Regions from separate parts of the Mesorhizobium sp. B2-8-3 genome, predicted to be linked through region 2. Evidence: riboswitches for the same ligand, from Rfam matches in the RefSeq annotation. Region 2 holds a riboswitch; each other region holds the start of a gene.
The links. A riboswitch is a leader RNA that binds a small molecule or an ion and turns the genes downstream of it on or off. The one in region 2 is predicted to bind cobalamin.

Region 1: linked by a shared signal. The riboswitch ahead of bluB (5,6-dimethylbenzimidazole synthase) and the one ahead of FJ418_RS24935 (DUF1636 family protein) in region 2 are both predicted to bind cobalamin.
Region 3: linked by a shared signal. The riboswitch ahead of FJ418_RS16860 (DUF1636 family protein) and the one ahead of FJ418_RS24935 (DUF1636 family protein) in region 2 are both predicted to bind cobalamin.

Annotation. Positions count from the first base shown of each region.
Region 1 is NZ_VFTW01000021.1:30,028-37,690, reverse strand. It holds gene FJ418_RS24405 (MFS transporter) at 13-1,233, opposite strand; gene FJ418_RS24400 (TetR/AcrR family transcriptional regulator) at 1,354-1,962, shown strand; gene FJ418_RS24395 (hypothetical protein) at 2,180-3,163, shown strand; gene bluB (5,6-dimethylbenzimidazole synthase) at 3,164-3,895, opposite strand; cobalamin riboswitch at 3,938-4,115, opposite strand; gene FJ418_RS24385 (histone deacetylase family protein) at 4,230-5,156, shown strand; gene FJ418_RS24380 (exodeoxyribonuclease VII small subunit) at 5,160-5,411, shown strand; gene FJ418_RS24375 (DUF2277 domain-containing protein) at 5,470-5,736, shown strand; gene FJ418_RS24370 (pirin family protein) at 5,746-6,666, shown strand; gene dxs (1-deoxy-D-xylulose-5-phosphate synthase) at 6,788-7,663, shown strand, end outside.
Region 2 is NZ_VFTW01000022.1:35,477-43,139, reverse strand. It holds gene FJ418_RS24945 (cobaltochelatase subunit CobN) at 1-3,647, opposite strand, end outside; gene cobW (cobalamin biosynthesis protein CobW) at 3,666-4,703, opposite strand; gene FJ418_RS24935 (DUF1636 family protein) at 4,706-5,131, opposite strand; cobalamin riboswitch at 5,171-5,374, opposite strand; gene FJ418_RS24930 (winged helix-turn-helix domain-containing protein) at 5,405-6,604, opposite strand; gene FJ418_RS24925 (NADH-quinone oxidoreductase subunit A) at 6,936-7,301, shown strand; gene FJ418_RS24920 (NADH-quinone oxidoreductase subunit B) at 7,292-7,663, shown strand, end outside.
Region 3 is NZ_VFTW01000010.1:61,544-69,206, forward strand. It holds gene FJ418_RS16850 (FAD-dependent monooxygenase) at 1-1,362, opposite strand, end outside; gene FJ418_RS16855 (efflux RND transporter periplasmic adaptor subunit) at 1,359-2,516, opposite strand; cobalamin riboswitch at 2,851-3,058, shown strand; gene FJ418_RS16860 (DUF1636 family protein) at 3,254-3,637, shown strand; gene FJ418_RS16865 (ABC transporter ATP-binding protein) at 3,634-4,422, shown strand; gene FJ418_RS16870 (ABC transporter substrate-binding protein) at 4,455-5,402, shown strand; gene FJ418_RS16875 (iron ABC transporter permease) at 5,798-6,784, shown strand; partial or broken gene FJ418_RS16880 (phosphatidate cytidylyltransferase) at 6,792-6,969, opposite strand; gene FJ418_RS16885 (MarR family transcriptional regulator) at 7,102-7,581, shown strand; gene FJ418_RS16890 (HlyD family secretion protein) at 7,578-7,663, shown strand, end outside.

The DNA of each region.
Region 1 (7,663 bases), on a different contig from region 2:
GCCGAATAATCGTCACTCCGCAGGTACCACCGCTTCGCCCCTGTCCGCGTCGCAATCGCCCGTCGCCAGCCGGCACTGCCCGGCAAGCACGGTGGCCAGCGCGATCGCCCCGGCCGCCACCGACACCCAGAACCCGTTCTGCGGACCGAAATTGTCGACCATCCAGCCGGCGGCGAAGGAGCCCAGCGCCATGCCGATGCCGATGCCGGTGGTTACCCAGGTGACGCCTTCGGTGAGCATTGCCGGCGGCACGTGGCGCTCGATCAGGCCGAAGGCTGTGATGAAGGTCGGCGAGATCGCGACGCCGCTGACGAAGACCGCCAGCGCCAACGTCGGCACCGTGTCGGCGAAAAGCAATGGCAGCGTGGTGAGCGCGATCACCGTGACCGCGACCGCGAGTTGCCGCTGCAGCGGCGCCTTCAGGCTGAGCGCGCCGACGATGATGCCGAGCACGAAGGATCCAAGCGCATAGACGCCGATGACGAGGCTTGCAGCCTCGGGCTGGCCGAGCGCCTTGGTGATGGCGACGGTGGTGACTTCCGTGGTGGCGAAGGTCGCGCCGACGAAGATCAGCGCGAAGGTGATGATCTGCACCGGCCGCAGGCGGATCGCCGAACCGGCCGCGCCATGTTCCGCCGGACGTACCGGTGGCTCGGACGAGCGCTGCAGCAGGAATGCCGCCGAACCGAGCGCGAGCAGCAACGTGCTGACCACCATGCCGGCTTCGGGAAACAGCGCCGCGCTCAAGCCCACTGACAGCGAGGCTCCGGCGACATAAACCAATTCGTCCGCAGCCGATTCGAACGCGAAGGCGGTGCTCAACTCGGGACGATCGCGAAAAATCTCGGTCCAGCGAGCCCTGACCAGCGCCGGGATGTTGGGCATGGCGGCGGCAAGCAGCGCCGACCCGAACAGGGTCCAGGCCGGCCAGTGCTGGTTGGCCGCCACGATCAATGTCGTGAAGGCAAGCACCGAGACAAGCGTGGTCGGCAGGGCAATCGCGCTTTGGCCAAGCTGATCCACCCATCGCGAGATCTGCGGTGACAAAACAGCATTCACAAGGGCGTAGGTCGCGGAGACCGCCCCGGCCAGCCAATATTCGCCATGCGTCTGCGAGAGCATCGCCACGATGCCGATCGGCGCCATGGCGATCGGCAGCCGCGCGATGAAGGCGGCCGCGGCAAAGCCTTTCGTGCCGGGAGCCCGAAAGATGTCCGCATAGGGGTTTCGCATGATCCTGCTCCTCGACAAGGTTGCATACTAAAACTACATGCGCTGCGTATGAATGTGAGATAGTTCATACGCAGCGTATGTCAATTGGCATACGAAACGTATGTGAGTAGGGCCAGAGCCATGCACAGACCGCGCAAGGAGATGATCGCCGAAACGCGCGCCAAGCTGATCGCGGCCGCCCGCCACGCCTTCGGCACGGTCGGCTACGCCGAGGCCTCGATGGACGATTTCACCGCGTCGGCCGGCCTGACGCGCGGCGCGCTCTACCATCATTTCGGCGACAAGAAGGGGCTGCTGCAGGCGGTGATCGCCGAGATCGACGGCGAAATGGCCGAGCGGGTGAACGAGGTGGCTTCGAAGGCGCCGACCCGCTGGCAGCATTTCGTCGATGAATGCACCAGCTATATCGAAATGGCGCTGGAGCCGGAAATCCAGCGCATCATGTTCCGCGACGGTCCGGCGGTGCTCGGCGACCCGGCGCAGTGGCCGAATGCCAGCGCTTGCATCGCCTCGATGACCGACCATCTGACGAAGCTGCAGGACGAGGGGGTGGTCGTTCCAGAGCTTGATCCCGAGACCACCTCACGGCTGATCAATGGCGCCAGCAGCCAGGCCGCGCAGCGCATCGCCAATTCGAAGGATCCCGAAGCGACGTCGAAGAAGGCGATCGCGGCATTCAAGCAACTGCTCGAAGGCTTGCGCAAGAGGGTTGACGGCACGCTTGGGTAACCAAGCCACCGGGTTGTGCACCGCTTTCCGGCCGCCGCAACCCCGCCGCGATTGACAATCAATGGGGCGAGCGCATCCTCCACCGCCAACTCTTACAGCGCCGCGCGTTCTTTGAACGCGCAAAGGACGCTGTAAAAACTTTGATTCAGCGCATGGCCCTTCCCAAAAATCGATTCCGATTTTCGGGATCATGCGCGGGGGTGTGGAGAGTCGGGGCATGTGGGACTTCAGCATCGCCAGGTCGGTGTCCATCATGATGCGGACATGGCCGTTCATCGTCTTTCGCATGATCGTCTATTTCGGCATCACGGTTGCCTACATCATGGCGACTGGGACGGGGGCCAGCGTCGGCTACGGCGTCGGCCACATCTCGACCGATCCCGACGGGCCGATGTCCTTCGCTCTGTGGGGCGGCGTGGTCGGCTTCGGCGTCGTGTCGATCGCCGTCTACTGGATCCGCGAATACATCCTCTACGTGCTGAAGGCGGGCCATATCGCCGTCATGGTGCATCTGATCGACGGCCACGATGTCCCTGACGGCCAGAACCAGATCGCCTATGCCAAGGAAGTGGTCACCCAGCGTTTCGCCGAGGCCAACATCCTTTTCGTCGTCGACCAGTTGGTCAAGGGCGCCATCCGCGCCATCACCGGCCTGATCGGCGGCATAGCCGCCTTCCTGCCGATCCCGGGCCTGAGCGGCCTGGTCGGCTTCATCAACACCGTCATCCGTATCTCGCTGACCTATGTCGACGAGATCATCCTCGGCTACAACATCCGCATCAATTCGAACTCGCCCTTCGAGACGGCCAGGCAAGGCGTCGTCCTCTACGCCCAGAACGGCAAGCACATGGTCAAGAACGCCGTCTGGCTGGCGGCGATCATGTGGGGCGTGTCCTTCGTCATCTTCCTGTTGATGCTGGCGCCCGCGGCCGCGATCCTCTGGGTCATGCCGGGCCAGCTTGCCGGCTGGGCTTTCGTGCTGGCCATCGTCTTTGCCTGGGCCTTCAAGGCGGCCTTCATCGAGCCCTTCGCCATTGCCTCGCTGATGCAGGTCTATTTCGAAGCCATCGAGGGCCAGGTGCCCAATCCCGAATGGGACCACCGGCTGGCCGAGGCCTCGTCCAAGTTCGGGGAACTGCGCGACAAGGCGCTGGGCTCTTTCGGCGGCGGCTCGCGCTGGGATACCCCGAGAGCCGCCTGATCATGGCTTTGATGGGCCGCCAAGCCTGGCGATTGCCGATTTGAGCGGCGCCTCGCCGGCGCCGCGGAAAGTCTCGCTCATCACCAGCTCCGGCAGCGGCAGGCGCTTGCCCCAGCCATGCGCCTCGAGATCGGGCTTCGGCGCGAAGGCAGAGACGCGGCCGACGCAGAGATAGGCGATCGGCGTCACATGTTCCGGGATCGACAAGAGCTGCTTCAGCGCTTCCGTCTCGATGATGCTGACCCAGCCGACGCCGACACCCTCGGCCCGCGCCGCCAGCCAGAAATTCTGCACCGCGCAGACGGTGCTGTAGAGATCCATCTCCGGATTGTGCCAACGCCCGAGCGGCGAGTCCTTCGACCGCTGCCGGTCGCAGGTGATGCAGAGATTGAGCGCGCTTTCGCAGATGCCCTCGAGCTTCAGCTTGCGGTAAAGCGCCTGCCGTTCCGCCTCGATCGCCGGCAGCTCCTGCTCGCGCGCGGCGAGGAACAGGTCGCGCACCTGCTGACGCCTGCCTGGATCGCGGATGACGATGAAGTTCCACGGCTGCATGTAGCCGACCGACGGCGCATGATGCGCGGCGGTGATGAGCCGCGCCAACACGCTGTCGTCGAGATCGTCGGGGATAAAATGGCTGCGCACGTCACGCCTGGTGAACATCGCCCGATAGACCGCGTCGCGCGCCAATTGGTCAAAGTCGTCGCCGCTCGCGGCGATCGCTGCTGCCGTCATCGCTTTTCCCCTTGCGACAAGCAGTCCCCCGCCTGACCAAGCGGAAAACCATGTCTGCCGGGCCGGTCTTCTGGCTCGGGATCCTCCCGCATCCGGCGCCTTCCCGTCATCGACAGTGGCTTTGCCGGCGCGGTCCCCCTCACAGCGTTGGGCACGCCACGGAGTTCAACCGTGTTCCCGATTCTCCCGCGTCGCGGGCACCAGGCAGCGAAGAACCTTACCGCGAAGCTTGCGCCGCGCCAATGGCGCCAGCGACATGGGCTGGCGCAATTTTCCCCAGCCATTCGGCTTTCAAACATGGTCATCCGCGCCGCCGGTGCCTAGATTAGGCGCCATGGACACCCGTCTCTACACGCACCCGATCTTTCTGGAACACCTCACGCCGCCCGGCCATCCCGAGCGGCCTGACCGCCTGCGCGCCATCGAACGCGTGCTCGACGACGAGGCTTTTTCGGCGCTCGACCGCGTCAAGGCGCCCGAAGGCGACGAGAAAACGATCCTCTATGCGCATCCCGAGGATTTCGTCGAGCGCGTGCGCGCGGCGATCCCTGAGAACGGCATCGTCTCGATCGACGCCGATACCAGCGCCAGCCCGAAAAGCTGGCAGGCCGTGGTGACGGCGATCGGCGGCGCCAACGCGGCGGTGGACGACGTCTTCGAGGGCCGTGCCGCCAACGTCTTCGTCGCCGCCCGTCCGCCGGGTCACCACGCCGAAAAGACCACCGCGATGGGCTTCTGCCTGTTCAACACGGCCGCGATCGCCGCCCGCTACGCGCAGAAGAAGCATCAGGCCGAGCGCGTCGCCATCGTCGACTGGGACGTCCACCACGGCAACGGCACACAGGACATTTTTTGGGACGACCCGTCGGTTCTCTATTGCTCGACGCACCAGATGCCGCTTTATCCCGGTACCGGAGCGAAAAGCGAAACCGGCGCCGGCAACATCGTCAATGCGCCGCTCGCGCCGCAGACCGGCAGCGACCTGTTCCGCGATGCCTTCCTGTCGCGCGTGCTGCCCTCGATCGATGCGTTCGCGCCGGACCTGATCATCATTTCAGCCGGCTTCGACGCGCACCACCGCGATCCGCTCGCGGAGATCAACCTGACCGAGGATGATTTCGACTGGGCGACCGGGCAATTGATGGAGCGCGCCGGCCGCCACAGCTCCAACAGGCTCGTCAGCCTGCTGGAAGGCGGCTACGATCTGCAGGGACTGGCATTTTCAGTCGCCGCCCATGTCGGGCGGCTGATGAAGGGATAGGCTATGGCATTGGAAGGCAATGAGGACGTCAAGGCGATGAGCTTCGAACAGGCGCTCGACGCGCTGGAGAAGATCGTCGATGATCTTGAGCGCGGCGACGTCCCGCTCGACCAGTCGATCAAGATCTACGAGCGCGGCGAAGCGCTGAAGGCGCATTGCGACCGGCTGCTGAAAGCGGCCGAGGACAAGGTCGAGAAGATCAGGCTGTCGCGCGACGGCAAGCCGGTAGGAACGGAGCCGCTCGACGCAGAGTAACGACGCAGAGTAATTTGGACGACGGTGAGGCAGACAAAGCAGGTAAGGAGTTCAAGCTATGTGCCGCAACATCAAGACCCTGGCCAATTTCGAGCCGCCGGCGACCAATGACGAAGTGCATGACGCAGCGCTGCAATTCGTGCGCAAACTGAGCGGCTCGACCAAGCCCTCCAAGCGCAACGAGCATGCCTTCCACCATGCGGTCGAGGCGATCACAGCTGTCGCGCGCGAATTGATCGATTCGCTCGAAACCAACCAGGAACCGCGCAATCGCGAGGAAGAAGCTGCCAAGGCGAAGGCCAGGTCGGCGCTGCGTTTCGCCTGAGGATCCGACATGAGCTTCTTTCCGGGAAACGATCCTGAACCGGGCGATGCCTTCGCCTGCGACCAGATCGAACTGATGGTCGTCCCCAACGCCAAGGACATTGGCGGCTTCGAGGTGCGCCGCGCCTTGCCGACGGCAAAACGCCGTCTGGTCGGGCCGTTCATCTTCTTCGACCGCATGGGGCCAGCGATCCTGCGCGCCGGCCATGCGCTCGACGTGCGCCCGCATCCGCATATCGGGCTTTCCACCGTCACCTACCTGTTCGACGGCAAGATCAGGCATCGCGACTCGCTCGGCACTGAAATGGTGATCGCGCCGGGCGACGTGAATTTGATGACCGCCGGGCGCGGTATCGTCCATTCCGAGCGCACGCCGGAGGAGTTGCGCGGCGCACCGATGTCGGTCTCCGGCCTGCAGACCTGGCTGGCGCTGCCCGACGGCAAGGAGGAAATTGCCCCGGTGTTCGCGAACACGTCGGTGGCCCGCTTGCCGCAGATCGATGCCGAGGGCGTCAGCGGCCGCGTCGTCATCGGCGAATTCTCAGGCCTGCGCTCGCCCGTGGCGACCGCTTCGGACACGCTTTACGCCGATCTCAGGCTGGCGGCGGGCGCGAGCGTGAAGATCCCGGCCGATGCCGAGGAGCGCGCCATCTACACGCTGGAGGGCGACGTGTCGATCGCCGGCGATATTTTCCCGGCCGAGCGGCTCCTGGTGTTCAAGCCGGGCGAGGAGATCGTCGTTTCCTCCGAGCGCGGCGCGCATTTCATGCTGTTCGGCGGCGCTTCGCTGGGCTCCAAGCGCTATATCTGGTGGAATTTCGTGTCGTCCTCGAAGGAACGCATCGAGCAGGCCAAGCAGGAATGGAAGACAGGCCGCTTCGATATCGTTCCCGGCGATGAAGAAGAGTTCATCCCGCTGCCGGAGAATTAGGGTCCGCTTGCGCGTCACTGGCGCGCATTTACATTCGTCCGCCGGCGGCCTATTCCGCGCATGATTATGGCGCAATCTGTTGATAGCGCCGTGTTCGATCGATAAGGCAGGACGCGCCCGAGTGAAGCCAGACACGCCGCTGCTCGACAAGGTCCGCATTCCGGCGGATTTGCGGACGCTCGATGAGGGCGCGCTGCCGCAATTTGCCGCGGAACTGCGCGCCGAGCTTATCGACGCCGTCTCGCAGACGGGCGGCCACCTCGGCGCCGGGCTCGGCGTCGTCGAACTGACGGTTGCCCTGCATTATGTCTTCAACACCCCGGCAGACCGGCTGATCTGGGACGTCGGCCATCAGGCCTATCCGCACAAGATCCTGACCGGCCGCCGCGACCGCATCCGTACGCTGCGCCAGGAGGGCGGCCTCTCCGGTTTCACCCGGCGCGCCGAGAGCGAATACGACCCGTTCGGCGCGGCGCATTCGTCGACCTCGATCTCGGCCGGCCTCGGCATGGCCATGGCGCGCGACCTGTCGGACGGCCGCAACAATGTGATTTCCGTCATCGGCGACGGCTCGATGTCGGCCGGCATGGCCTTCGAGGCCCTGAACAATGCCGGCGCGCTCGATGCCCGGCTGATCGTCATCCTCAACGACAACGACATGTCGATCGCGCCGCCGACCGGCGCCATGAGCGCCTATCTGGCCAGGCTCGCCTCCGGCAAGGCCTATCTCGGCCTGCGCGATTTCGGCAAGAAGCTGACATCCTATCTCGGCAAGCGCGCCGACCGCGCCATCACCCGGGCGGTCGAGCATGCGCGCGGCTACGTCACCGGCGGCACCCTGTTCGAAGAACTCGGCTTCTATCACATCGGCCCCATCGACGGGCACAATCTCGAACATCTGATCCCGGTGCTGAAGAACGTGCGCGACAACGGCAAAGGCCCGGTTCTGGTCCATGTCGTGACCCAGAAGGGCAAGGGCTACGCGCCGGCGGAGGCC
Region 2 (7,663 bases):
GCAGCGAGAAAACGCTCGGCGATGACCTTGGCGGCGGCCGGGTTCTCGCGCAGCAGGAAGGCGCGCACGTCCGGGTCGCCGACATAGGCGTCGTGCACCGCCTCGATCAGCGCGCCTGATATGGCATGCGTGGTTTCGGCGAAACCGACCAGCCGATCGACGGTCTCGGCGAATTCGGAGGCGCCGCGCGGGCCATGGCGCATCTGGCCAGCGATGAAGCGCGGGTTGACGGCGCGGGCCCGCACGACGCGCGATACTGCATCGCCGACCGAGCGCGGTTTCGGCTTCTTCGGATCGGTCGTGTCGAGCACGATGACGTCGGCATTCCTGCCAAGCGTGGCAAGGGCGGCCGAAAAGCCACCGATGAAGGCGACGTCGGCCGAGCCCTCGAGGATGTCGCGGCCGGGATCGTCGCCGGTGTGGACGAGGAGATCGGCTTCCGCGATCCGTCCCTCGAAGGCGCCGGGCGCCGAGACCGCCTCGCCTTCGGCGCCGCCATAGGCGTGCGATGTCGCGTCGAGATAGGCGCGGCCGATCTCTTCGCGCGCGCCCCATTCGCCGCGCGACAGCAGGTCCTCGACGCCGGCGCCATAGGTGCCGGGCGAAGTGCCGAAAATGCGCGGGCCGATCTTGCCCTGAACGCGTGTCGTCGCGGCGAGCGGGTTCTCGGTATCGTCCTCGTCGCGGCTGGCGACGGCGTTGGCGGCGGCGTCGACCAGCGCGATCTGGGTCGGAAACATGTCGCGGAACAGGCCGGAGATACGCCAGGTGACGTCGACGCGCGGGCGGCCGAGCGCCGCCGGCGGCAGCACCTCGATGCCGGTGACGCGACCCGTGGCGGCATCCCATTGCGGCCGACAGCCCATCAGCGCCAGGCCTTGCGCGATCTCCTCGCCGCCCGTGCGCAAGGAGGCCGAGCCCCAAAGATCGATGACCAGCGAGCGCGGCCAGTCGCCGTGGCTTTGCATATAACTGCGCACCACTTCTTCCGCCGCCGCCTGGCCGAGATCATAGGCAGTCGGCGTCGGCATGGTGCGCGGATCGGAGGTGAAGAGATTGCGACCGGTGGGCAGGACATCGGAGCGGCCGCGCGCCGGCGCGCCGGCGGGACCTGCCTTGATGTGGCGGCCGTCGAGCGCGGCGAGCAGGGCAGACTTCTCAGCTTCGGCGCTTTGCCGGCGCAGTGGATCGACCTCGCCTTCCGGCGCGCGGCCATAGACATGCAGCCCATCCTTGACGGCGAAGTCCTTGAGGTCGCAGAGCCAGGCATCGATGCGGCGCAGCGCTTCGTCTGGAGCGTCTGTGCCGGCAACGCCGGCTTCGGAGGCCAGACCGGTCCTTTGCGCCGTCTCGACGATCAGCCCAGCCAGACGGTCGCGGCGGCGGCGGTCGAGGCCATCGGCCTGGGCGTATTCATCGACCAAGCGCTCCAGCTTCTGTTGGACCTCGTTGAGGCCTGCGCCGGTCAGCGGCGGCGGCAGATGGCCAAGCGTGACGGCCGAAATGCGGCGCTTGGCCTGCGCCGCCTCGCCCGGATTGGAGACGATGAATGGATAGATGACGGGCAGCGATCCAGTGACGATCTCGGGGAAACAGGTTCCGGAGAGCGCGACCGTCTTGCCTGGCAGCCATTCCAGCGTGCCATGCGCGCCGACATGGATAATGGCATGCGCGCCGAGCGATTTTTGCAGCCAGAGGCCGAAAGCGATCAGCTCGTGGCGCGGGGGCAGCGTCGGGTCGTGATAGTCGGCGCGGCGGTCGGCCGAGCGGCCGCGGTCGGGGGCCAGCGCCACGGTGACGTTGCCGAAGGTGGCGGCACGGAAGGGGAAGGTTGCCGAGGTCGGCGCTTGAACACCCCCCTCTGTCCTGCCGGACATCTCCCCCGCAGGGGGGGAGATTGATCTGTCGCCACCGCTTTCGCCAATTGTCGGAGTTGCAGGAATGGCGCCTTCGGCGGAACTGCCGATCTCCCCCCTTGCGGGGGAGATGTCCGGCAGGACAGAGGGGGGTGCCTCGCGCGAACCTATCTGGTCCTGTGCCATGCCCCATGCCACCTCAACTGAAGCTCGCGCTTCCCTCGGCAGTTCGGCCGCAAAGGCGAAGTAATCCGCTACGGAGAGGCCAAGCCCACCAACCTCCAGCGCATCGAGCAACTCCCGCGGCGATTGCGGAATCGCTTCAACCACGTAGCCCTGTTCCTTCAGGTCATGCAGCATGGCGAGCACGCTTGACGGCACATCAAGCCCAACGGCATAGCCGGTCCGCCCGGGCGCGCTGGGATAATCGGGGATCAGGATGGCAAGCTTGCGTTCGGCCCGCTCGGTCCGCTGCAGGCGGATAAAGGCAGCGATCCGCCTGGCGACCTGCTCGACGCGATCGGCCTCCGGCCGGTTGGCGAAGGCGCGGAAGGCGAGCGCCGGGTCGGTTTCGACCTCGCCCTTGAACGAGATCGCGCCGGCAAGGATACGGCCGTCGAGCTCGGGCAGCACGACATGCATGGCGAGATCGGCGGGCGCCAGGCCGCGCTGATTCTTTTCCCAGACCTCGCGTCTCGTTGTGGCGACGATGACCTGGAACACCGGCACGCCGGCGCGGTCGAACAGAGTCTCGATGCCGGGCTCCGCGCCGGAGGCGAAGGCGGTGGCGGTGACGATGGCGGCGGGATTCAGCGAGGCGATCGCGTTTTCGACGAAGGCGAGAGACGCCGGATCCTTGAGGCTGGAAACGAAGATCGGCACCGGGGCCATGCCTTGCTGCTTCAACGCTTCCGCCAGAGCGTCGATCGGCGCTACGTCTGCCGCGAGCAGCATCGAGCGGTAGAAGAGGATGGGGACGACTGCGAAATTGTCGACGCCGAGTTCCGTCACACCCCCCTCTGTCCTGCCGGACATCTCCCCCGCAAGGGGGGAGATTGCTCTGTGGTCGACGGTTTCGCCAACTGTAGATGTTTCAGCTAGCTCGATATTTGACGAAGCAGAGATAGAGCCGGCTTGGGTGACGGCTGATCTCCCCCCTTGCGGGGGAGATGTCCGGCAGGACAGAGGGGGGTGCGAAGGAATGCCGACCCTTGAAACGTTCGACTTCTCGACGACACCAACTCCCGGCTCATAATACCCCGCCTTCGGCACACTGACCGCATCAACCACGGCCGCCTCAGCCCCCGCAAGCTTTGCCAGCCTTTGCACCAGCGCCGCCATATTGGCCGGCCCGCCTTCGCGGAAATAGCCGAGCAGCGCGTCGAGCTCGGCACGCGGCAGCGTCGAGCCTTCGATCAGCCGCTGGTCCTCGTCATGGCTTTCGCCGGGCAGCAGCGCCAGCTTGATGCCGCGCTCGCGCGCGACCGCGGCGAGCTGGTCGCAGCCATAGCGCCACCACTCATAGCCGCCGAGGATGCGCACCAGGACGACCTTGGCGTGGCGGGCGACGCTGTCGATCCAAAGATCCACCGACATCGGGTGGCGAAGGTCGCGCAGCGCCGCAAGCCGCATCGCGGGCAGCCGCGCGGCATCGGCCTTCCAGGCGGCGGCCAGACCGGCGAGGTCGCTGTCGGTGAAGGACAGGGCCACCACATCCGCAGGCGTCTGCCTGAGGTCGACCGGCTCGGCGAGATCGTCGAGCGAAGCGGATGTCGTGGTGAGGATATGCATCGCTTTTTGGTCTTTGCCTCAGCCGGCGAGGATACGCTCGATCGCCGGGCGGTTCAGCCCCTTGAGGCCGATGACGACGAGCCGCGAACGGCGGTCGTCCTCGGCCGTCCAGGCGCGGTCGTAATAATGATTGACGCGCGGGCCGACAGCCTGGAGCAGGAGCCGCATCGGCTTGCCGCCGACCTCGACGAAGCCTTTGACGCGCAGCACGTTTTCCTGCTCGGCGGCAAGGGCGACGCGCTCGGCCAGCTCATCGGGGTTGGCGACCGAAGGGATGTCGATGACGAAGGAATCGAAATCGTCGTGCTCATGGTCGAGCTCGTCGTCGTGATGGGTCTTGCGGTTCTCGATGTCGTCCTCGACGGCGAGGCCGAGACCGAGCAGCACCGACGGGTCGACCTTGCCTTGCGCGGTCGGAACGATCTTCACGGCGCGCGCGACGTGCTTGCCGATGACGGCGTTGGCGCGCTGCGATCCGGCCGCATCCATCAGGTCGCTCTTCGACAGGATGATCAGGTCGGCGCAGGCAATCTGGTCCTCGAATACCTCTTCGACCGGATCGTCATGGTCGAGCGTCACGTCCGCGGCGCGCTGGGCCTGCAGGGCATCCATGTCGGAAGCGACGCGGCCGTCGGCCAGCGCCGGACCATCAACCACGGCGACGACCCCGTCGACCGTGACGCGGCTCTTGACCGTCGGCCACTGGAAGGCCTGGACCAGCGGCTTCGGCAGAGCGAGGCCGGAGGTTTCGATCAGGATGTGGTCAACCTTGGGATTGAGCGACAGGATCTGGTCGAGCGCCGGCACGAAATCGTCGGCCACGGTGCAGCAGATGCAGCCATTGGCGAGCTCGACGATGTTTTCCTCCGGGCATGTGTCGACGCCGCAGCCTTTCAGGATATCGCCGTCGATGCCGACATCACCGAACTCGTTGACGATGATCGCCAGCCGCTTGCCCTTGGCGTTCTCGAGCAGGTTGCGAATCAGCGTCGTCTTGCCGGCGCCGAGGAAGCCGGTGACGACGGTACAGGGAACACGGGAAACGGAAGCGTTCATGGTCAGTCCTTCAGCATGTCGAGGGGAGGGATGCGGGCAACCAGGCCGCGCTTGAGAGAATCGGGCCGGCCGCGCCAGGGGATCAGGCCGTCGGTCGAGATGGCGAAGAGCTTTGCGCCGGCGATGAGGTCGGCGCCGCTGGTCGCGGTCAGATCGCCGAAGACATAGCTCCAGCAGCCGTCGCGCAGCAGCGCGGCGCTCAGCCGGCGCTTGCAATTGCCGAGGCATTCGACGGTGCGGATGCGGACGTTTTCACCGGAGGCGGCACGGCGCGTGTCTTCAGCCAGCAGCGCGCCGGCACGCGGATGGGCGTCCGAGCCGGTTTCGTCGCGGCAGGAGGAGCAGACGATGACGGTCACGCCGGCCAGCGCGTCGGGCTCGGACGAAATATCCGCACTATTTGCCGGGAAACTGCCGTTGCGATCCAAAACCAGGCTCCTTGCCCGGAAAACCCGCCGGGCATTCGGATACTTAAAGTCTCAGACGGCAGGTCTCCTGGCTCGCGAGTCGTCGCCTTGAAGGCCGCCTTCCCGGGAACATCCCAGTGGTTTTCGGCCGGGGCTCGTCGCTTACAGTTGCGGGGACAGCCGCGGATTTGGGCGTTGGCCCGCACCGCATTCCCTCTTGGCTCCTCCCTTTGCCGGGAGAAGACCGTCTGGGTCAGGATTTAGGCTTACGGCCGGGTGCCTGTCAACGCACGGCTACGACACCGCGATGTCGGCCAGCGCCGGCCCGAGGTCGCCGGCCGGCGTCACTTCGATCGCCTCCAGGCCGAGCCATGCCTGCATCTGCTTCAATTCGTCGAAGAGTTGGGCCGCCGTTTCGGCGGGAGCACCGGTTTCGGCATAGGCAGCATGGACGCGCAGCACGCTCGCCGGCCGATCGGCTCGCAGATCGACACGGGCGACGATGCGGTCGCCAAGCAGGAAGGGCAGCACGTAGTAGCCGTATTGGCGCTTTTCGGCCGGCGTGTAGAGCTCGATGCGGTAGCGGAAGCCGAAGAGTTTTTCCGTCCGGGTGCGCTCGAAGACGACGGGATCGAAGGGGGCGAGCAGGGCGCGGGCCTCTATTCGGCGTGGAAAGCGGGCGTCCTTGTGGAGATAGGCGGTCTTGTCCCAGCTCTCGACCTTCACAGGCAGCAGTTCGCCCGCTTCGACCAGTTCCTCGATGCGGTCTTTCGTATCGCCCGGCGCGAGACGAAAATAGTCGCGAAGGTCGCCATAGGTGGCGATGCCATGGGCGCGGGCCGAGATGCGCAGCAATTCGCGATGCGCGTCCTCGACCGAGGGCACCGGCAGGTCGAGCACGGCCTGCGGCAAAACGCGCTCGGGCAGGTCGTAATAGCGTTCGAAGCCGCGCCGGTAGGCAGTGGTGATGCGTCCGGCCCAGAACAGCCATTCGAAAGCGTGCTTGGCCTCGCTCCAGCCCCACCAGCCGCCATTGCCCTTGTGGCCTTCGATGTCGGACGCGGCGATCGGGCCGCGTTCGGCGACCTGCGCATAGATCTCGTCGATCATCGCCTTGCGCTCCCGGCCCCATTTCGCCAGGCCGAGATACATCTCGTCGCCCTGCTCGGCGCGCAGCATGCGCCAGCGCATCAAAGGGTAGGTTTCGACAGGCAGGAACGACGCCTCATGCGCCCAATACTCAAAGACCGCGCGCTTGCGGGTGACCGCGGCGTTGTCGAGCAGCGCAAGCGGGTAGGGGCCGAGGCGAGAATAGAGCGGCATATAATGAGCGCGCACCACAGCGCTGACGGAATCGATCTGCAACAGGCCGGTTCGTGAAAGCACGCGCGCAAGGTGGCGGCGATCCGGAACGCCGCCGGGCCTAGGGTCGTTGAACCCCTGTGCTCCGAGCGCAATGCGCCTCGCCATGGCCAGCGAAATCTTGTCCTTCATCGAGGCGCCTTGCCCTGATCATTTGCCGGATTTTTAGCCGGTGATTCCGGCCATGCTAGCAGGCAAATGGCGGGAGATATGTCAGGAGAGAAAAGTGGAGTAAAAATCGAAGGAAATCAAACAGGAGCGGATCGGACCAGTTTCTTCCGATAAGGCGTCCAGGCCGCGAATTGAACAAGGTTTGACTTGCGTCACCGAAACCGCTGCGCTAACCCTCGCCGCGTTGCAGCATGGGCCTCTTAAAACGGTTCAGCGGTTAAACTGTCACGCTTCCGCATTAGAGTTCGTTGCTGTAATCAAAGTGAACTGCCCGCCTAAGGAAAGCCGCCGCATGAGCGCACTCCTGAGTTCATATCTGCCGATCGTCCTGTTCATCGCCGTGGCGCTGGTCGTCGGCCTTGCGCTGCTCATAGCGCCGTTCCTGGTGGCCTACCGCAATCCCGACCCGGAGAAGCTTTCCGCCTATGAATGCGGCTTCAACTCGTTTGACGACGCCCGTATGAAATTCGACATCCGCTTCTACCTGGTGTCGATTCTGTTCATCATCTTCGATCTCGAGGTCGCCTTCCTGTTCCCGTGGGCGGTCTCCTTCTCCAAGGTCGGCATGCTCGGCTTCTGGTCGATGATGGTGTTCCTGGCGGTGCTGACCATCGGCTTTGCCTATGAATGGAAAAAAGGAGCGCTGGAATGGGATTGAACGACAGTTCAGGCACCCTCGTCGCGCCGAAGCCCAAGGGCATCATCGACCCCAACACCGGCAGGCCGGTGGGGGAGGACGATCCCTTCTTCCTCGAAATCAACAATGAACTGGCCGACAAGGGTTTCCTTGTCACCTCGACCGAAGCGCTGATCACCTGGGCGCGCAGCGGCTCGCTGATGTTCATGACCTTCGGCCTCGCCTGCTGCGCGGTCGAGATGATACACACCTCGATGCCGCGCTATGACTCGGAGCGCTTCGGCGTCGCGCCGCGCGCGTCGCCGCGCCAGTCCGACATCATGATCGTCGCCGGCACGCTGACCAACAAGATGGCCCCGGCGCTGCGCAAGGTCTACGACCAG
Region 3 (7,663 bases), on a different contig from region 2:
CGGAATGCCGGTCGATGCCAGCATGGCCCGGAATTCCGCATTGACCTCGCCATAGACATGCACCTGCCAGTCCAGCGAGCGCAGCGGCTCGAGATTGTCGCTGCCTGGCATCGGCACATAGGGCAGGCGGTCGCCGCCGCTGACCTTTCCCGCTGTGCCCGAGCTGATCGGGCCGGCGCGGTACTGGATCGCCGCCTGCGAGATGACGCCGAAGAAGGCGCGCGAGCCGTATGACGTGTGCAGCGCGATGTTCAGGATCTTCGGCATCAGATAGCGCCGGAACAGGCCGACGAGCCGCGAGCGGCTGGTGGCGATGCGGAACGCCTGGTCCGTGCTCTCGATCAGTCTGTGGGCGAAGGCGATACGCTCCGGCTCATAGCTGTCGAGCAGGCGCGGATCGGCGCGGCCCTGGACGACGGCAGCGAGCTTCCAGGCAAGGTTCACCGCATCGCCCATGCCGGTGTTCATCCCCTGTCCGCCGGCCGGGCTGTGGATGTGGCCAGCGTCGCCGCAGAGGAACACACGGCCGACGCGAAAATTCTCGGCGACGCGATGATGGACCCGGTAGGTCGAGAACCAGTTGACCTCGTCGACCGTTACGCCGGTGTCGCGCTCGACGTCGGCGCGTATCGCCTCGAAGCTGATCGTCTCGTCCGCCTCATGCGCCTTCGGCACGATGCCGATCAGCCGGATCGAACCCGACTGCCGGACCGGCATGACGATGGCAAAACCGTAGGTGCTGATGGTCGTGTCCATGCCGTTGCGGGTGATGTCGCCACGGCCTTTCACGTCGACGACGTAGAAGGACTGTTCGTAGGCGCCGCCGGGAAAGCCGATATTCAGCCCGTGGCGCACTGTGCTGTGGGCGCCGTCGCAACCGGCGAGGTAGTTGGCGACGACGGTTTCCGTCTGGCCTTCCTTGCTCAGCGTCGCGATGACCGCGTGGCCCTTGTCCTGGAAAGCGATGAGCTCCGTGCCGCGCTCCACCTCGACGCCGGCGCGCTCCAGATGCGTGATCAGCACGCGCTCGTGGATGTCCTGCGGCAGCGCGAAGGCGAAGGAATAGGGGCTGATGCCGCGGCCGAAATCGGCGAGCGGGAGTCTCGCGGCGACGCCTGCCGGCGTATGCACGGTGAGCTGTTCGATCTTCACGCCCGCGGCAAGCACGTCGTCGACGATGCCGATCTGGCGGTGGAATTCCAGCGTGCGCGCCTGGACGGCCAGCGCGCGCGAGGTTTCGCCGGGAGCGGCGGCCTTGTCGAAGATGCGCACCGGAACGCCGAGCTTGGTCAACCAGAGCGCGAGCGTCAGCCCGGTCGGGCCGGCGCCGGCGATGAGGACCTTGGTCTTTGACATGGTCATTTTCCTTCTCCCTCAACGATACGGACTTTTTCGTGTTCCCGCAGCCGGTTAACGCCGGCAGTGACGACCCGGTCGCCCTTGGTGAGCCCGGCACTGACGACTACGCGGTCGGTCTCGTAGCGGGCGATGGTGACCGGCTTGAGCTCGACAGCCGACGAGGCCGACACCACCCAGACGGCGGGCTTGCCTTCCTTGTCGAACAGCGCGCTGCCCGGCAGCAGCACGACAGGCGCGCCGGCGATCTCGACGCGGCCGGCGACACTTGCGCCGAAGCGCATCTCGTCAGGCGCATTCTCAAGCGAAACCTTCACCTGGAAGGTGCGGGTGGCGGCGTCGGCCATCGGCGCTATCTCGCGCACAGTGCCGGCGGTCGAGACCGCCGGATTGCTGAGCAGCGAGACGGTGACGGCGGGTATCTTTCGACCGCGCCGGTCGCTGGTAAAGGCTGCTTCCGCGATAGAGAACACCGCGTCGCGGCTCTCCGGATCGGCGACGCGTACCACCATCTGCCCAACATTGACCGATTGGCCGGCCTCGGCGCCGGTGGCGGTGACGATGCCGTCGAATTCGGCCCGGAGCTCGGTGTAACCGAGCTGGTCCTTGGCCATCGCGAAGGCGATGTTCGCCGATTTCAGCTTGGCCTCGGCCGAGCGCAGATTCTTTAGCGTCGCGTCATGGTTGGCGCGTGTCGTGAAACCCTTGGCGAGCAGCGCGCTGATACGCGCTTCGGCGGCGCTGGCTTCCACCAGCACGGCCTCGGCCGCTGTCACATCGGCTTCCGCGCTGGCCAGCCGGTTTCGATAATCCTGGTCGTCGACCCGGGCGAGCACCTCGCCCTTCTTCACCGTGGCGCCGACCTCGGCGGTGCGCTGGATGAGCTTGCCGGAAACGCGAAAACCGAGATCGCTCTCCAGCCTCGGCTTGATCTCGCCGATGGCGACGCGGTTATCCGCGACGGGTTCCGGCGAGACCGAAACTGCCTTGACCAGCTTGGTTTCGGGCGTGCCCGGCGCGACGTTCGATGCTTCGCTTCTGGCGCCGTGCCAGACCATCACGGCACCGCAAGCGAGCGCGGCGATGGAGCCGGCGACAAGGCGGCGCCTGAGCGGCTTGTTGTGCCCAAGAGGACTGTTGTGAAAACGTGCGGCAATCATGTCGTCTCCGTGCCCAAGGTTGCGGCCGCGCTTGGGAGGACGCGGCGGTCGGGAAAACTGCGTTGGCTGGCAGGGGATCGAGGCGTTGCAACCTGTCTTTCGCCAGCCCGATCTTTTTGCGATTTCGGCTCCGGCAAATCCCGAACGGTTTCTGAAAATTTTCCGATGTTTGGGTGAGACGGCGCGAGGAGGGATTGACTGCTACGCATTCGTTGGTGTGTAACGTTATTACATATCATAACGAGAATCGAACCACGAATGCATTTCTCCAGGCAGGTCGCTTCACGCGGTGATGAACGCGCGCAGAAGCCGTTGCGACTCGCGCGCGGACAACCTACGATGGCTGCGTCATGGTCCCCGAGCCGCAAGGCGAGGGGTGAAAAAGGGAACACGGTGAGATCCGGTCTGGATCGAACCCGTGGCTGCCCCCGCAACTGTGAGCGGCGAGCTCCATCCGAAACGCCACTGGCCGGCAAGGCTGGGAAGGCGGATGGCGCAACGACCCGCGAGCCAGGAGACCTGCCATCGACATGAGTTGACCGGACGGGGTGTGCCGGGAGGAGACGCGAGCACCGGTCTTGTCGGCCGGCTCGTCCAGCATCCTTCCGTCGCCATTTTGGAAAGTGACGGAAATGTTGGACGCCTCGAGAGCAATTTCAGGAAAAGTGTGTAGCGGTTTTCCGTCTGGAATTGTGTCAAAACAAAGAGATAGAGCGGTTCGCCGTTTCCGTGAAACGGTGAAACGCTCGAGCCATCGCATCATCGTCTGTTCTTTGTGCCGCGATACCGTGACTGGGCTGAGGTCCGGCGAGGGTTTGTGCGCCGACCTGCGCTCCAGGCTTTCCTTGCAGCCGGCGCCTTCCTTTGCCATCGAGACCATCGACTGCATGGCGGGTTGCGCGCGGCCGCTCACCGTGGCCTTCATGGCGCAAGGCAAAGCCACCTATCTCTTCGGTTCCATCGACAGGGGCACCGACGCCGGCGCGCTGGTCGAATTTGCCAGGCTCTATGCCTCGCTGCCCGACGGTTGGTGCAATTCCGGCCAGCGCCCGGCAAGGCTCGCCGGCAAGATACTGGCGCGCATCCCCGCCGCGGGTAAGGCCAGGGAGCAAGTCCGGTGAGCGTGCCCCTGCTTGAAGCCCGCGATCTGGGCGCCACGGCAAACGGCCGGACGCTGGTCGAGGATGTCAGCCTGTCGCTGGCGGCGGGTGAGCGCCTCGCCATCATCGGCCCGAACGGCGCCGGCAAGACGACCCTGCTGCGCATGTTGTGCGGGGCGTTGTCGCCGAGCCACGGCGAGGTTCGCCTGGCCGGCCGCCGGCTGGACAGGATCACCGCCGCCGAGCGGGCGCTCAGCATCGCCGTGGTCGGCCAGACGGACCAGCCGGATCCACGGCTGGCGCTCATCGACTATGTCGAGCTTGGCCGCGTCCCGCATGCCGGCCTGAGGCGCCGGCACGACGACCGCGACATCGTCGTCGAAGCACTGCGCCGGACCGGGCTCTTGCCACTGCTCGCGCGCAGCATCGGCTCGCTCTCCGGCGGCGAGCGCCAGCGCGCGCAGCTCGCCCGTGCCATCGCGCAAGAGCCGAAGATCCTGTTCCTCGACGAGCCGACCAACCACCTTGACCCGCGCGCCCGCGCAGAACTGCTCGAACTGGTGGCCGAATTCAGCATGACCGTGGTCGCCGTGCTGCACGATCTCGCCTTGGTGGCGCCCTTCGCCACCAACGTCGCGGTGATGAGCAACGCCCGGCTGCACGCGCTGGCACCGCCGCGCGAGGCGCTGGCGCAGCCGCATATCCGCGAGGTTTTCGGCATCGACGTGCTGCGCCTGCGGCACCCGACCGAGGACCGCGAGCTCACCGTCTTCGAGCTGCCCACGCGCGCTTCCTCGCCATCCTGAACCTGCCCAACCCAAACAAGGAGCACCATCCCGTGAAACGCCTCGCTTTGTCGTTTGCCTTCTCGCTTCTCGCCTCGGCCGCCTTCGCCTTCCCGGTCACCGTCGACAGCTGCGGCAAGGCGCTCACTTTCGATGCACCGCCAAAACGCGCCGTCATCCAGGACCTCAACATGGCCGAGATGGCCTTCGCGCTGAAGCTGCAGCCGTCGATCGTCGGGCTTACCGGCATCACCGGCTGGTACAAGGTCGGCCCCGAGTTCAAGGCGGAGCAAGGCTCCATCCCGGAGCTGGCGCCAAAATATCCGACGCTGGAAAACCTCGTCGCCGTGCAGCCGGATTTCTTCTTCGCCGGCTGGTATTACGGCATGAAGCCGGGCGGCGAGGTCACGCCCGACACGCTCGCCCCGCACGGCATCAAGACGCTGGTGCTGACCGAAAGCTGCGTCCATCTCGACAAGAACCGGCCCGTCGCCTCGATGGACTTGCTCTATGGCGACGTCGAGAAGCTCGGCAAGATCTTCGGCAAGGAGACGGAGGCCGAAAAGCTGGTCGCCGGCTGGAAGGCCGAGCTTGCCGATATCACCGCCAAGGTCGGCGACCGCAAGGGCACGCGCGTGTTCCTCTACGATTCCGGCGAGGACAAGCCCTTCACCGCCGGCAAGTTCGCCATTCCCAACGCCATGATCGCAGCCGCCGGCGGCGAAAACATCATGGCCGACATGGAGACGAGCTGGGGCAACACCGACTGGGAGACGGTCGCCTCGCGCAATCCGCAGTTCCTTATCCTGCTCGATTACCAGGATGGCGGCGGCTACAGGAAGCTGCTCGATTTCCTTAAAGTCCATCCGGCCATGAAGGAGACCGACGCTGTCAGGAACGAGCGCTTCGTCGCGCTGCGCTACGCCGAGCTGACGCCCGGACCCGCCAATATCGAGGCGATCGGCGAGATCGCCAGGGCCATGCATCCGGAAGCGTTTTAGGCCTGGAGTTCTGATGGGATGGGGATGGCTTCATTGACGGATCGCCTGCCTGTGAATCGCCCGCCTTGGAGATTGGCCAAAACACTCGCGACTTCGTCATCCACGGGCGGAGCAAGGAGCGAAGCGACGCGGCGCAGACCCGAGGATCCATTCCGTCACGCCGAGGCGTCGCCGCTGCTCAGAATTCCGCACCGTGGCATTTCTCGTGCCAGGCCACGCCATGAATTCCAGGGTCTGCGCGACGGCGCTTCGCGCCTGCTTCGCCCTGGAATGATGGGTGGACGGCTCCTTGCGGCATCGACGAAGTCGCGGATGCCTCGGCTGATCCCGGACGCCGGCATCGCGGCGCCAGGTCCCACGCCGTGAATCTGCGCCGCCGATCGTTCGCTTTGGCCATGATGCTTGGCGCGGCGCTGCTGGTCGCGCTCGGGCTGCTTTCGATCGCCTATGGCTCAACGCTGATACCTCTGCGCCAGGTCGTCGGCGCGCTGGCGCATGCGGCCGGACTGGGCAGCCAGAGCCCATCCGGCCCGGTCGGCAGCATCGTCGTCGACCTGAGGCTGCCGCGCACGTTGCTGGCGATCGCCGTCGGAGCAGGCCTTGGCGTGGTCGGCGCGCTGCTACAGACGGTCACTCGCAACGACCTCGCCGATCCGTTTCTGTTTGGTCTCTCCTCGGGCGCGGCGGCCGGCGCGGTCTCCGTCATCACCCTATTCGGCGACACGTTCGGCGTCTGGACGCTGCCGCTTGCCGCCTTCACCGGCGGCGTGCTGGCGGCGGCAATCGTGCTTCTGCTGGTGTCGCGGGTGAAGGGGCAGGGGCCTGAGCGGCTGATCCTGGCCGGCCTCGCCGTCTCATTTCTGTTCACTGCCTTGACCAACTATCTCGTGTTCGCCGGTGACCAGCGCGCCGCCCATTCGGTGTTGTTCTGGACCATGGGCGGGCTCGGTCTTGCCCGCTGGGACAATATCGGCCTGGCGGCGCTTGGCGCCGGCATCATCCTCGCCTATGGCCTGCGGAACCACCGCCGCTTTGATGCTTTCCTCGCCGGCGAAAGCGCCGCCGAGAGCCTTGGCGTGCCGGTGGCGAGGATGCGCCGCGCGACATTCCTCGTCGCCGCCCTGGCGACCGCCATTCTCGTTGCCGTGGCCGGCGTCATCGGCTTCGTCGGCCTGATGATCCCGCATCTCAGCCGGCCGCTCTCCGGCCCCTTGCATCGCAACCTGGTCATCGCCTGCGCGCTGTTCGGCGCCATCCTGCTGTTGGCCAGCGATCTGCTGGCCCGCACGCTTTTGCCGCCGCAGGAACTGCCGATCGGCATCATCACCAGTTCGCTCGGCGCGTTCTTCGTCGTCACGTTGCTGATGCGTAACCGGCTCTGACCGGTAATTAGACCGTCCAGAAATAGCGCACGATGTGGAACAAGACCGGCGCAGCGAAGACCAGGCTGTCGGTGCGGTCGAGCATGCCGCCATGAACCTTCGATCAGGTAGCCCCGGTCCTTGACGCCCTGGTCGCGCTTGATCGCCGAGGCGACGAGTCCGCCGAGAAATCCCATCGTGCAGGCGACGAAGGCATCGGAGCTATCTTCACCGGACACTAACCATCGACGCATCGGGTGCCTGATATCTCGATTTGCCGGCTATCTGGCGCAAAGCATCCACTTGAATAGTAAGCACGCTTATTATATGTATCGCTCATGGTTTCAGATGGTATCGACAGATTGGGATTTTTGATCCACGACGTGCAGCGCCTGATGCGCAAGCGTTTCGAGGTGCGTGCCAGTGGGTTGGGTCTTTCCTCGGCGCAATGGCGGCTGATGGTGCGCGTTGCCAAGGAAGAAGGCATCACCCAGGCGCGGCTGGCTGAGCTGCTCGAAATCGAGCCGATCAGCGTCTCGCGCCTCGTCGATCGCATGGAGGAGGGCGGCTGGATCGAGCGCCGCCAGGATGCGACCGACCGGCGCGTGCGCATGATCTTCCCGACCGAGAAGGCGAGCGCCGCTTACGCCGATGTCAAAAGCCTTGCCGGCGAGGTCTATGAGGAGTCGTTGACCGGTGTTTCGCCTCAAGAGCGGCGCATCCTGGTCCGGGTGTTGGACACGATCGTGCAGAACCTGACGGATGGCGAGGCATCGTCCCTCGAAAAGATAAAGAGCAGGGAAGGGGCGGCGGCATGAGCGCGGTAGCCAAGCGGGAAGACGACAACGTCACGAAACTGAGTGCGCCAGCACAGCCGGTCGCCAATGCGCCGGCACAGCC